Regions from separate parts of the Virgibacillus sp. L01 genome, predicted to be linked through region 2. Evidence: riboswitches for the same ligand, from Rfam matches in the RefSeq annotation. Region 2 holds a riboswitch; each other region holds the start of a gene.

Region 1 (3,107 bases), 290 kb from region 2:
GATACTTTTGACGCCACGTGCCATCACCTTTTTCCTCATCATAAAAATCTTCCAGCGAATAACCCATCACCTGACGAACTTCATGTGGATCAAATAAATGCCAATCACCGCGATTCTCTACCTGTTCCATAAAATAGTCCGGTAAGTTGACACCTGTGAAAATATCGTGGGCACGCATCCGATCATCACCATTGTTTAATTTCAGATCGAGAAATGGTTCGATATCTTTATGCCATACATCCAGATAAATAGCGATTGCGCCTTTTCGTGTTCCCAACTGGTCTACGTTAACAGCAGTATTGTTGAGCTGCTTAATCCATGGAACAACACCACTGGACATACTCTTGTATCCCTTAATTGAACTTCCACGGCTACGGATTTTCCCCATGTAAACGCCAATTCCACCACCATTTTTGGAAAGCTTAGCAATATCAGTATTACTGTCATAGATAGACTGCAAACTGTCATCCACTGTGTCAATAAAACAACTGGACAGCTGGCCGTGCGATTTACCTGCATTTGTTAAGGTTGGTGTGGCAACGGTCATATATAAATTACTCAATGCCCAGTATGCTTCTGCGACATAATGACTGCGATTTACTTGCGCCTCGTCCTGCATTAAATACATCGCAATAACCATCCACCTTTCCTGTGGAAGCTCATATGTATTCTTGTTATGGTCTGCTGCAAGGTAGCGAGTTGCCAGCGTGTAAAGCCCCAAGTAGTTAAATAATAAGTCCCTCTCTGGTTCAATCACTTTTGCAAAATAATCTATTTCTTCTTTCTTATACATGTTTAGCAAATGATCTGAGTAGATACCTTTTTCCGTAAGTGTTGTAATAAGTTCATAGAAGTTTCCATACTGTAAATTCGCATCGTATCCCCTGTTTTCTGCCGCAGTTTTGTATAATTCCTGTAAATAAATACGGCTTGCAGCATAGGTCCAATCGGGGTTGGCTTCATCGATATTTTCAAGCGCTATTTTTATCAGGTTATCCGCGGTTCCAGTCTGATTGGCCTTTTCCAACAAAATTTCCTTGTTTATATTCAATCCTTTTGTTGCATAGTCAATCAATTGCGGAATTTGCCCAGTTGCGGTCATTACCATGTTTTTTCCTCCTTTTATATCCAAAACAAATAAACCGTTCACCCAGGGGATGAACGGTTAGAACGACAGAAGATATGTATCTAGCTCTCTCTATCGTTTCACCTTCTCTTACCCCGAGGAATTGAAACTACAAGCTATGGCAGGTCTCCTGGCTCGTGCTTCTGTCTACTAGAGTCCTTCCCGTACCGTAGCCGTGAAGCTTTCGATACAGTGGGTTACTCGTTCGTCCACACTTACAGTTGCGGGGACAGCTCCAGTTTTTCACTGGATTCCCTATTATGACAATGGATGTCACCTTAACTTGTAATACTATATATAGTTGTTTTCTTTCTTTTTTATACCAATATATTGTATTGAAAGACTATCACAGAATATTACTTCTTGCAATATTGATATGTAAAAATAGTCTTAATGGAGGATTTAAGTTTTAATATAATTACTTAACTTTCGCACCTAAGAATAATCTCAAACGGCTATCTTGATAATCTTAGGATATTTTTAATTGTTGCCTTGATGTACACATAAGTCATAACCTGCAAAGTACCTTTTAAAAAGTTTGAGTGCTATGATCCGCGGTGATTCCAGCGGAAATAGCACGTGCACGTGTCCTAAGACCCCGCAGATGTGAATTTAGGCGTTTTTGGTGATTTCCCCTGGTTTTTGTGAACAATTTCGTTTAAATCACTCGCTTGATTTTCTTATAAACCTTATTCCGCTCAATCACATGACACCCATTGGCCATAAAAGTTTTTAACATTGGCTGGTTACTTTCACTCGTGCCGCCAATATAGCAGGAAGCATTAAATTCATCATTTAATAGCTGTAAAGCAATCCTATGAAGGGGCATGCTTTTCCCTTTGCCACGTTCACTTGGAATCAATCCAAAATAAAAAAGCCTTCCTTCATCGCGTGTGCCTGGTTCAATATGAGGGATAACAACGCCGATTGGCCTACCATCCTCATAAGCAACTAAACAGGAACCTTTATAGTCAGGCCCTAACTCTATTTCCAGGCTTTTCATTTGTTCATCAAGGGTTAAGGATGAAGGGGCATTAAGTGAATCGGCCATGGATTCTGCCCATATTTCCCGAAATTCATGTTGCGACATACTATGTAGTGACTTAAATGTTAAATTAGATTCCTGCCAAACTACCTCATCAAGTTTCTTATAAACTGTAACCATTTCATCATGAAACTGAAAATTATTGTCTTGAAGCACTTCATAGACCTCTTCAGTGAATTTACTGTTCACCATAATGTTCACATTGGGGATTTCCCCGAGTTCAAGGTCATCAATAAAATTTGTTATAAATGCAATCATTTCCTCAGTAGTTAATCCCTTTGTCTCCTCAATCGTGACAAAGTTTTCACCTTTAACAATTTTAACTTTTGCATACAAATTTAACCTATTAATAGGTGCTTGATAATTTTTATTCGTCATTTATACTTCTATCCTTTTCTATCTTATTATTTTCTCTTTGGCAAAAGGGTCTAAGGTTAAACAAGGTGCCTCCAATGCTCAGGAAACTGGTGTGTTTCTATATGATTATATTCAATTAATCTTGGTGTTTTTGAACTAATATCAAAGGTTAATTCATCTTTCCCAACTGATATATGAGGACCAACAACTAGTGTCACTTCTAGATGGCCGAAAACCTGAAAGACCGATAACCATAATTTCTTTCAGCACTGACAACCTTTACCATATAAGGGTAATCAATTGGAGAATCAGTTAATAATTCTGAGTAATAATCCTCAACACCTTTATCAATGTATGGTAAAAGTAACGTAATAAACAAATCATGGTATAATTCTTCCCTTGATTCCTCAGGTGGAACTGGCAAAACCTCGATGTTATACGATGTATGTATTGAATATGTTAGTGCAAATGTAAGAAGAAGGTATTTTCTCAAAGAGGCCACTCTCCCTTTGTATTAGTTAGCCAAGCTAATATAGATAAGCCTTAGTTGCACTTACGCAGTAAAAACAGCATTTTTAA
Region 2 (3,107 bases):
AAGAAGGTGATCACGTTAAACAAGGTGATAAACTGATCAGTTTTGATAAAACAGTTATTGAAGAGAAAGCCAAAAGCACAATCATCCCAGTTGTCATTACCAATACCGATAGTATGCGGGAGATTAACTATACTAAACAAAGTAAAGTAACTGCAGGAGAAGATGAAATATTAACTGTTGTGAAATAGGGTGTTAGTAATCCACTCTAAAAAAATATCAGACCAGCGCACCCCCGCGCTGGCCCTCATATTATGCTAATTCAACTTCCCACACATTGCGTTCCACTGCGCGTGCGCTTTTGATAGTTACCAGACTACCGCCAAATGATGTGAATGCATCTTGTGCGATGATCTCGTCCATTGCAGCTTTAACTGCTACAGGGTCAACTGGCTCGATTGGCTTTTCCAGTGATTATGTTACTGTTTTGCCTTCAGTGGTTATAAATTTAAGTTCAAGTTTCTTCATTGTATTCCCTCCCTTCCTTATTTTTTAGAATGTTAGCGATTGAATATAACTGATCAGCCGTTGCAGCAATCTTTACGTTGTTAAAGCTCTTTATCTTGAAAAGCTGCTTACCTAATATTTCATCAATGCCGTTATCCAAAATCAGGCTCATACGTGAGTTCATCATTTGTGCTACTGCCATGTCGATCACTTCCCTTCATGAACTCACGTGTGAAAAGTGGCATCGAAAATAAAAGATTTTTTTCGACACTATGCCACCTTTCCGGCTTGAGAAACGATAGTACTTAAAAGAAAGGGATTTTCTGCTTTAGCAGAAAATGACCTATTAGATTTAAGTTGAGGATTTTCGGCGGCGGCAGAAATCATCGTCATTGGAAAAGGCTGTCGCGCGAGTTTGATTATTGTCGCGCGAGCTTGCTGCAAATATTTAAAAACAGACTCACCTTAGCGAAGCCTGTCTAAATCAATAAAGAAGAGGATTACCGGCGGTGGCCGAAAATCAACATCATATTTAACTGGAATTTGTGTGCTATACTATTTTTTGGAGATTTATCCGAGAATAAAGGCGAGCTCATCCACAGCTCTCGGCGGGAACGTATCTTTTATGATGCCTGGCTGTTTCGCGCGTCATTTGCCATAGAAGAAGTAACGCTGCAGGAAGATGAAGTCACGGATGCCAGGTGGACGACAAAAAATTGATCAAACGTTTGATCAATGCCGGACAGTTAGTTGGTTCAATCGCTAGCGTACCTTTTAGATGGATTTTGGTTAATTTAAATAGGATTCACTTGTTAGTAATTTTTTCGTACAACGTTGTAACAGATGTGTTAAGATAGCTTTGGAAGAAAATTTAATAGGATGCCTTATGGTGGCCTTGTACAAAGACAAGGCTGAAAAGGGAAGCTGATGAAAGTTCAGCGCGGTCCCGCCACTGTATTGCTGAGACGTCTCTAAATCCGGCTGCATATTTCGACTATTCGCAGCCTGCATGTCCACTGTTCAATTTCGAATGGGAAGGACATAGAGAATTGTCCATGAAGCTAAGCCAGGATACCTGCCATAAGGAAGAACATTTTTTTCCTACGGGAGATAGGAGGGTGTTACGCAACATTGCATTGGACTGCCAGTGGTAGGATTTCCAATGCACGCAGATTGTGATAACAAGCCTTCAATAAATGGAGGGCTTTTTTTATTGTATTGGTTTTTTTACGAGGAGGAAAAATGATGGAAAAAACAGCTATCAGCAGTACCAAAACGGTACAAACAAGACTTGTGCTACCACCGGATACCAATCATATGGATACCATTTTCGGCGGAAAGGTCCTTGCATATATTGATGAAATTGCAGCACTGACGGCAATGAAACATGCCAAGAGTGCGGTTGTAACTGCCTCAATTGATTCAGTTGACTTCCTTTCATCAGCAAAAGTTGGCGATTCCCTGACACTCGAGGCATATGTAACATACACCGGAAGCAGCTCGATGGAGATATTCGTCAAAGTAACGGCAAACGACCTGATAAATAACAGTGAACAACTGACAACAGAATCTTTTCTAACAATGGTCGCCGTTGATAAAGCAGGTAAACCAATTCCGGTTTCCAACGTATATCCAGTTTCGAAAGAGGAAAAAGCGTGGTATGAATCGGCCCCTATCCGAAAAGAAAACCGAAAGCGCCGTGTACTCGCGCGATAATATTACGTTTAAGATGTGCGCGACTTGCTTAAATACATGACAACTATCTCCCAATCTACTTCACTTAAAGCAGAGAAAACGATTGGGGGATTTTTTTATGTGAAAGGTAACGGATCATTTGGAACGAGAGGTAAACTACACAGTTCTGCCAAAGCGAATCGTCTCGTTTGCACCAGCAATTACTGAAACGATGTACCGGTTGGACTTGGATGGAGATTGTTGGAAGAATGGGTCCTCTGTATCCATTCAAAAGACAGATTCGACGGAACCAAGCAGGTAAAAATCGACCACGCATATGAGTTCAGCCCGAATAGGTTACTGTTTTTCCTTCAGTGTTTAAAAATTTAAGTTCAAGTTTCTTCATCGTATTCCCTCCTTCCCTTCCTTATTTTTTAGAATGTGATCGATTATGCCCCTCTAAGTTCGGAACTGTCTTTTCGATCGATGCTTAAAAGTGGGCGCTGCTGTAAAACGACGACTGCGTTAGCGATTGAATATAACTGATCAGCCGTTGCAGCAATCTTTACGTTGTTGAAGCTCTTTGTCTTGAAGAGCTGCTTACCTGATATTTCGTCAATGCCGTTATCCAAAACCAGGCTCATACGTGAGTTCATCATTTGTGCTACTGCCATGTCGGTCACCTCCTTTCACACATACTATCGAACCTCACGACTGAAAAGTGGCATCGGAAATAATAAAAATATTTTTGGATGTTAATGCCTCTTTTTTGTTTGGAGAAACGATAGTACTTAAAAGAAAGGGATTTTGTGCTTTAGCAGAAAATGACCTATTGAGTTGTTTTCTTACACAGCAGAAGATTTTCGGCGCAGCATTATTGGAATAGGGCTGTCGCTCGAGTTTCAGCCCTCCTCGCTCGACTTTCAGCTCCACTCGTACGATACCACGCCCTACCCGCTCGATCCCATAAAAAAGAGTAAGCAACATAA
Region 3 (3,107 bases), on a different contig from region 2:
ACATTTAACCGAAATAGTGATATGCTGATCACAAATCCTCCTGCAGAGCGATTTATTGAAAATTTATATTACGAAAACGATATGAAAGATTCTAAAAGCAATCATAAAGCACCGAAGCCTTTAGATGAAATTTTAACGAATGTTATTCATGATGAAAAAGAAGCTATACATGAAATTAATATACAAGGACGTACATGGGTAATGATTATGACGCCTTTATATGATCAGACATATGTACGTGGAGCAGTGGCTGTTATTCGTGATATGACAGAGGAACGTCGATTAGATAAGCTAAGGAAAGACTTTATCGCAAATGTATCCCATGAACTGAGAACACCTATTTCCATGTTACAAGGATATAGTGAAGCAATTGTTGATGATGTGGCAGAAAGCACAGAAGATAAAAATGAGCTTGCACAAATTATCCATGATGAATCATTAAGAATGGGTCGTTTGGTGAACGAACTGCTGGATTTAGCACGGATGGAGGCAGGTCATATACAGTTAAATAAAGAAAGTGTAGAAGTAGAATCATTTGTTGAGCGTATTTTGAAAAAGTTTAAAGGGTTAGCAGATGAAAATAATGTTAAATTAGATTTAACGAAAGACATTACCAATCATCAAATAAACATTGACCAAGATCGTGTGGAGCAGGTTTTAACAAATCTAATCGATAATGCAATTAGACATTCTAATGAAAATGGAAAAGTTAATGTGATTATTGAGAGCAATACTGCTGATTTTAATGTATCCGTAAATGATAATGGGGGCGGGATTCCAGAAGATGATTTACCATTTGTCTTTGAACGTTTTTATAAAGCAGATAAATCACGCATGAAGAATAGTAAGAAAAAAGGTACAGGACTTGGACTTTCAATTGCCAAAAATATTGTTGAAGCCCATAATGGCTCGATCACGGTTAACAGTAAAGTTAATGAGGGTACAACATTTACGTTTAAACTACCTTTACAAGAGCAGTAAATATGATATGATAATATGGAATTGAATAAAGTTATAGAGCTTGGTGTAATTACTTAATAGGGAATCCTGTGAAAAGCAGGAACTGTCCTCGCAACTGTATGTGAGATACGAAATAAGTGCAAGCCACTGTGTGATTCGTCACATGGGAAGGACTTATAGTAGGCGTGAATCACAAGTCAGTAGACCTGCCAATTCTCTAACGTTTCAGTGCTTCGAGGATGTGAGTGATTGGGAGAACCGAGCACATTGTAAATGATTAATTTTATGTATCGGTTGTCTGCTTAGCTAACTCTGTAGAAGGGGTTAGTTTTTTTATGCAGTAAGGAAGTAATTCTGCCTGCACTCTAAAGATTTAGGGATTCTAGAAAGAAAAATAAACTTGTATAGAATTCTTATAGAGAATGCCGGGTTTTCTATAAATGAAGATATTCGATTGATACTTAGTACTAATTTTTTCAATGTATAGGTTTCCGACGTCCAATTCTCCTCAATATAAAATAGAAATGGAGGAATGGGAAAATGAATAAATGGTTTTTACGTATTGCATCATTACTGGTCGTAATTGGTTTATTGGTCGGGTGTGGTGCTGACGAACAAGGGCAGACAAATAGCCAGGAAAAGGAAAATACAGAAGCTGAGAGCTCAGAGGAACAGAGTGAAGAAACGGTTCGGATTACAATTTCAAAAGGTAAAGGTTCCGAATATATTAATGAAGAAGAGGTTGAAGTTGAAGAAGGGGCAACCCTTATGGAAGTAATGGAAAAGAACTTTGAAGTAAAAACTGATTTTGATGGTGGATTTATAACCTCAATTGATGGTGTTGCACCTAAGGATGGCGAGCAAAAATCATGGATGTTTACTGTGAATGGTGAAATGCCTACAGTTGGCGCAAAAGAATATAAGTTATCACCAGGTGACAAAGTGACATTTGATCTGCAAGCCTGGGAATGATTTAATTGAATACTTATAAACTCACGTTACTAGCACTGCTTGCTGCATTGGCGGTCGTTGGGAGATTCGCTTTTGCATTTCTTCCAAATGTCCAGCCTGTCACATCGTTAATTATTGTTTGTGGCTTATTATTAGGTCCAGTAGCAGCTATATTGCTAGCTATTTTAACTACATTCTTGTCTAATATGATATTAGGAATGGGAATATGGACAATTTGGCAAGTAGTTGCCTGGGCGCTAATCGGAATATTAAGTGGATTCTTAGGAAAATATCCTGCTAAAATTCCAGGATTTATACTAGTGTTTTTTGCGATAATTAGTGGCTATTTATACGGATTTATTATTTCACTGACAACATATTCAGTTACCGGAAAATTTCTTCCGTACTACCTGGCGGGATTACCATTTGACACTTATCACGCAATCGGCAATGGAGTATTTATGATTTTGTTATATCCAGTAATCGCTCATTTTTTTAGAAATTATGCTGAAAAACATTTCTATTTGCAAAATACCAACTAAATTAGGTTGGTATTTTTACGCTTTTCTAATATAGTATTAATAAGCTGTAACTTTATTATGCCATTAATCGACTATATAATTGAACGGGGGATCTTTATGAAGGCCGTTTTTGAGAAATTTTATAATAATTACCATCATGATTTATGCCAATTTATATTTTACATGGTGAAGGATAAAGAAACTTGTGAAGACCTCGTTCAGGAAGTATATATAAAAGTTTTAAAATCCTACGATTCATTTAAAGGTGACAGCTCAGAGAAAACGTGGCTGTTTTCGATAGCACGGCACATAACAATCGATTATTTTCGCTCTCAAAAAAGAAAACGAAATCGCATTCTGGAATTCTTTGACTGGAATGAAAAAGGGGAATTAATTCAAGATCAAAATCCACTCCCAGATGAAATTGCTGTGCAAAATGAACAAATGAAAAATGTTTATCGTTATATGGACAAATGCACATCAGATCAAAAAAGTGTTTTAATATTACGGTACATACAATCATTTTCTATTCAAGAGACAGCAGATATTTTAAATTTCAGTGTCAGCAAAGTGAAGACAACACAGCATCGTGGGCTGAGGACATTGAGCAAATACATAAGTGAAGGAGGAGATGTACTGTGAAAACATTCGACAACAATGAAGAGCAGATTAAGG
Region 4 (3,107 bases), on a different contig from region 2:
CACGCCCTTTATACATTAACATTACGAATGAAGATGAATTAATAAATATAACAATTAGCAACGAGAGGGACGACAATGCAATAGAAGTTGTTAAATGTATGGATGAAAGGGAGTGCAAGGGTCTTATCCGAAAAGTGAAATCACATTATGAAAAATATAGACCGGTGCTTGTGTTTATGCGAGGGATGGTATAATTTTTGGAGCTAAATGGATGTGGCGAAATTGTAAGTGTAATGAGGGGGGCCCCCTCATATTAAGTTTCCCTGTCGCCGGTGAAGGAATCAATGTTTCAAAAGGAACCTAAAAGCCAGATTATTTGTTGGCAGATAAGAAAGCATAAATCCTTTCTTACTGCATTAGTGCAACTAAGGCTTTCGCCATTAAGGGCGATAAGACAAGTTTTCTAAGCGGACACAGGAGCCACTATTTTGCTAAAAATAACACTTTTTGTATTAAAGCGGCCACAGTGGACCTTATTTTACATATATCAGGATAAGACAAGGGTGTTTCTGGCAAATAAGGGCTTTGGTGTCCGCTAAAGTATTTTTGTGGATTCTTTTGTTTAAGTACTACTTGTCCCTAACTATCGTCTTTTCTTAAAAACAGTGACAAGAATTGTAGAAATATGTATACTATGAAATGTAGCGAATAATTTAATAGATTTAGAGGTACAGGTGATTTCAATTAGAAATCTTAATAGGGAAGCTGGTGAGAGTCCAGCGCGATCCCGTCACTGTATTTGCGAGCTAGCTGTTAATGTCCACTGTGCATTTATATGTATGGGAAGGTACAGTAAGTGATGACCATAAGCCAGGAGACCTGCCTGTTACCATCTGTGCACCAAACCTACGGGGAATAGGAAGGTGTAAATGGGACAAGTTTGCTTTTGGCTGCCCTTTTACATATCCATCTTCATTTCTCGTGAAGATGTTTTTTTTATGTTCGCAGTTAAGAAAGTATAAATCCTTTCTTACTGCATAAGTGCAACTAAGGCTTTCGCCATTAATGCTTGGCGATAAGCCGAGTTTTCTAAAAAATACTAAATAAGAGGAGTGGGACAGGGGGGACAGGATTATCGTCCCGCGTATCAAACTGGGACAAGGTACCTGTCCCCCTGTCCCGCCGAGGAGGAAATAACGTGAAAAAGATTCTTTCATTTTTACTTTTGATAGTGCTTACAGCGGGGCTTTTAATTGGTTGTGCTTCTGGAGGGACAGATACTGAGAGTCAAGATCAAAGCACAAATGAAAATACGGACCAAACAGAAGAGTCAGGGGAAACAGCGGATTCCACATTTCCATTAACTGTTACGGATGCACTTGATAATGAGTTGACGATCGATGAAAAACCGGAGCGAATTGTTTCTGTTATTCCAAGTAATACAGAAATTGCCTTTGCACTTGGATTAGGGGATAAAATAGTAGGTGTTTCAGACCATGATAATTATCCCGAAGAGGTAAAGGAAATAGAAAAAATTGGTGGTATGGAATTGAACATAGAGGTCATTATTAGTCTTAAACCTGACCTCGTCCTTGCGCATGCGTCCAGTGCACAAAGTTCTCAGGAAGGACTGCAGCAGCTTCGTGATTCTGGTATTAATGTGTTTGTCGTTAATAATGCACAGGATATTGAAGGCACTTATACATCTATTAAGCAGATTGGTAAGGTCACGGGTACAGAGGAAAAAGCATCGGAAGTTGTCGGTGGTATGGAAGAGGACTTCGCTTTACTTAGAGAAAAGACCGCAGCAATCAGTGAGGATGAACGAAAGTCCGTCTTTTTTGAAGTTGCACCGGCTCCAGATCTTTACACGGCAGGAAAAAACACATTTTTTGATGCACTTTTAGAAATTGTTAATGCAGATAATGCCGCTGGAAAACTGGATGGCTGGGTTCCAATTGATCCAGAGGCTATTTTGGAAATGAATCCTGATGTTATTATAACGACTTATGGAGGTTATGTTGAGAATCCAGTAAAGCAGGTAACTAGTCGTGATGGCTGGGGGGATATGAATGCTGTTGCAAACGAACAAGTATATGATGTTAATTCCGATATTGTAAGTCGTCCAGGGCCTCGGTTAGCTGAGGGTGCAAAGGAGATTGCTAAGGTTGTCTACCCGGAATTATTTGAAGAGTAAGTATTTATTCGCCTATGTACTAGCATTGGCATTCTTAATTATATCCATGCTGACTGCTGTATCGGTTGGCAGTGTTTCTATTCCTATTTCAGATACAGTGAGGATTATTGGTGCTCAAATTTTTCGCCTACCTATTGCTGATCAAGTTGATCAGATGTATAAAAATATTGTTTTCGAAATTCGTTTACCCAGAGTGTTTCTAGCTGGTCTAGTTGGGGCGTCTCTTGCAATTGCAGGGGCGGCCTTTCAAGGCTTGCTGCGAAATCCACTGGCTGATCCGTATATATTAGGTGTCTCCTCTGGTGCTTCAGTTGGGGCAGTTGCAACACTGTTTTTTAAAATTTCCATTCCTTTTCTTGGACTTTATACATTACCGGTTATGAGTATTACGACAGCCTTAATGACCATTTTTCTTGTATTGTTTTTTGCACGACGCGTTGACCGGACGATGCGGGTTGAGACGATTATTTTAACAGGAATTATTTTCAGTTCCTTTTTGGGCTCATTAATCTCCTTAATCATTGCGTTTACGGGTGAACAGTTACAACAAATTATGGGCTGGCTGCTTGGAAGTGTATCCATGAGAGGCTGGAGCTATATAGGTATTATTATCCCGTTTTTCATTCTCGGTGCCCTATTACTTCTTATTAATAGTAAGGAATTAAATGCCATGTCATTTGGGGAAGAACGAGCACAGCATTTAGGTGTCGACGTGCAGAAACGGAAAATGGTGGTCCTTATTGCCGGATCAATATTAACAGGCGCAGCCGTGGCGGTTTCTGGTGCGATTGGTTTTGTTGGCTTAGTGATTCCCCATTTAACAAGGCGGCTATGGGGACCTGATCATATTCATCTTTTACCACTTTCAATTTTAACAGGCGCTGGCTTTTTAATGCTGACAGACCTTGTATCACGGACAATCATATCTCCGACAATCCTGCCAATAGGAGTGATTACAGCTTTGATAGGC

The links. Region 2 has a riboswitch for cobalamin ahead of ACTWQM_RS03055 (acyl-CoA thioesterase). Riboswitches for the same ligand answer to the same signal wherever they lie in the genome.
Region 1: it holds a riboswitch for cobalamin, as region 2 does, so the genes downstream of both, ACTWQM_RS04355 (ribonucleoside-diphosphate reductase subunit alpha) here and ACTWQM_RS03055 (acyl-CoA thioesterase) in region 2, are expected to answer to the same signal.
Region 3: it holds a riboswitch for cobalamin, as region 2 does, so the genes downstream of both, ACTWQM_RS10035 (DUF4430 domain-containing protein) here and ACTWQM_RS03055 (acyl-CoA thioesterase) in region 2, are expected to answer to the same signal.
Region 4: it holds a riboswitch for cobalamin, as region 2 does, so the genes downstream of both, ACTWQM_RS06705 (ABC transporter substrate-binding protein) here and ACTWQM_RS03055 (acyl-CoA thioesterase) in region 2, are expected to answer to the same signal.

Annotation. Positions count from the first base shown of each region.
Region 1 is NZ_JBQQCP010000001.1:954,700-957,806, forward strand. It holds gene ACTWQM_RS04355 (ribonucleoside-diphosphate reductase subunit alpha) at 1-1,108, opposite strand, end outside; cobalamin riboswitch at 1,230-1,422, opposite strand; gene ACTWQM_RS04360 (GNAT family N-acetyltransferase) at 1,785-2,549, opposite strand; gene ACTWQM_RS04365 (hypothetical protein) at 2,606-2,746, opposite strand; gene ACTWQM_RS04370 (DUF3888 domain-containing protein) at 2,749-3,021, opposite strand.
Region 2 is NZ_JBQQCP010000001.1:664,311-667,417, forward strand. It holds gene ACTWQM_RS03040 (PTS sugar transporter subunit IIA) at 1-188, shown strand, start outside; gene ACTWQM_RS03045 (DUF2922 domain-containing protein) at 250-408, opposite strand; gene ACTWQM_RS03050 (DUF1659 domain-containing protein) at 452-646, opposite strand; cobalamin riboswitch at 1,315-1,541, shown strand; gene ACTWQM_RS03055 (acyl-CoA thioesterase) at 1,690-2,160, shown strand; gene ACTWQM_RS03060 (hypothetical protein) at 2,279-2,440, shown strand; gene ACTWQM_RS03065 (DUF1659 domain-containing protein) at 2,568-2,792, opposite strand.
Region 3 is NZ_JBQQCP010000004.1:241,565-244,671, forward strand. It holds gene ACTWQM_RS10030 (ATP-binding protein) at 1-981, shown strand, start outside; cobalamin riboswitch at 1,005-1,188, shown strand; gene ACTWQM_RS10035 (DUF4430 domain-containing protein) at 1,501-1,932, shown strand; gene ACTWQM_RS10040 (ECF transporter S component) at 1,938-2,453, shown strand; gene sigX (RNA polymerase sigma factor SigX) at 2,550-3,074, shown strand; gene ACTWQM_RS10050 (hypothetical protein) at 3,071-3,107, shown strand, end outside.
Region 4 is NZ_JBQQCP010000002.1:318,917-322,023, forward strand. It holds gene ACTWQM_RS06700 (hypothetical protein) at 1-194, shown strand, start outside; cobalamin riboswitch at 656-841, shown strand; gene ACTWQM_RS06705 (ABC transporter substrate-binding protein) at 1,139-2,137, shown strand; gene ACTWQM_RS06710 (FecCD family ABC transporter permease) at 2,100-3,107, shown strand, end outside.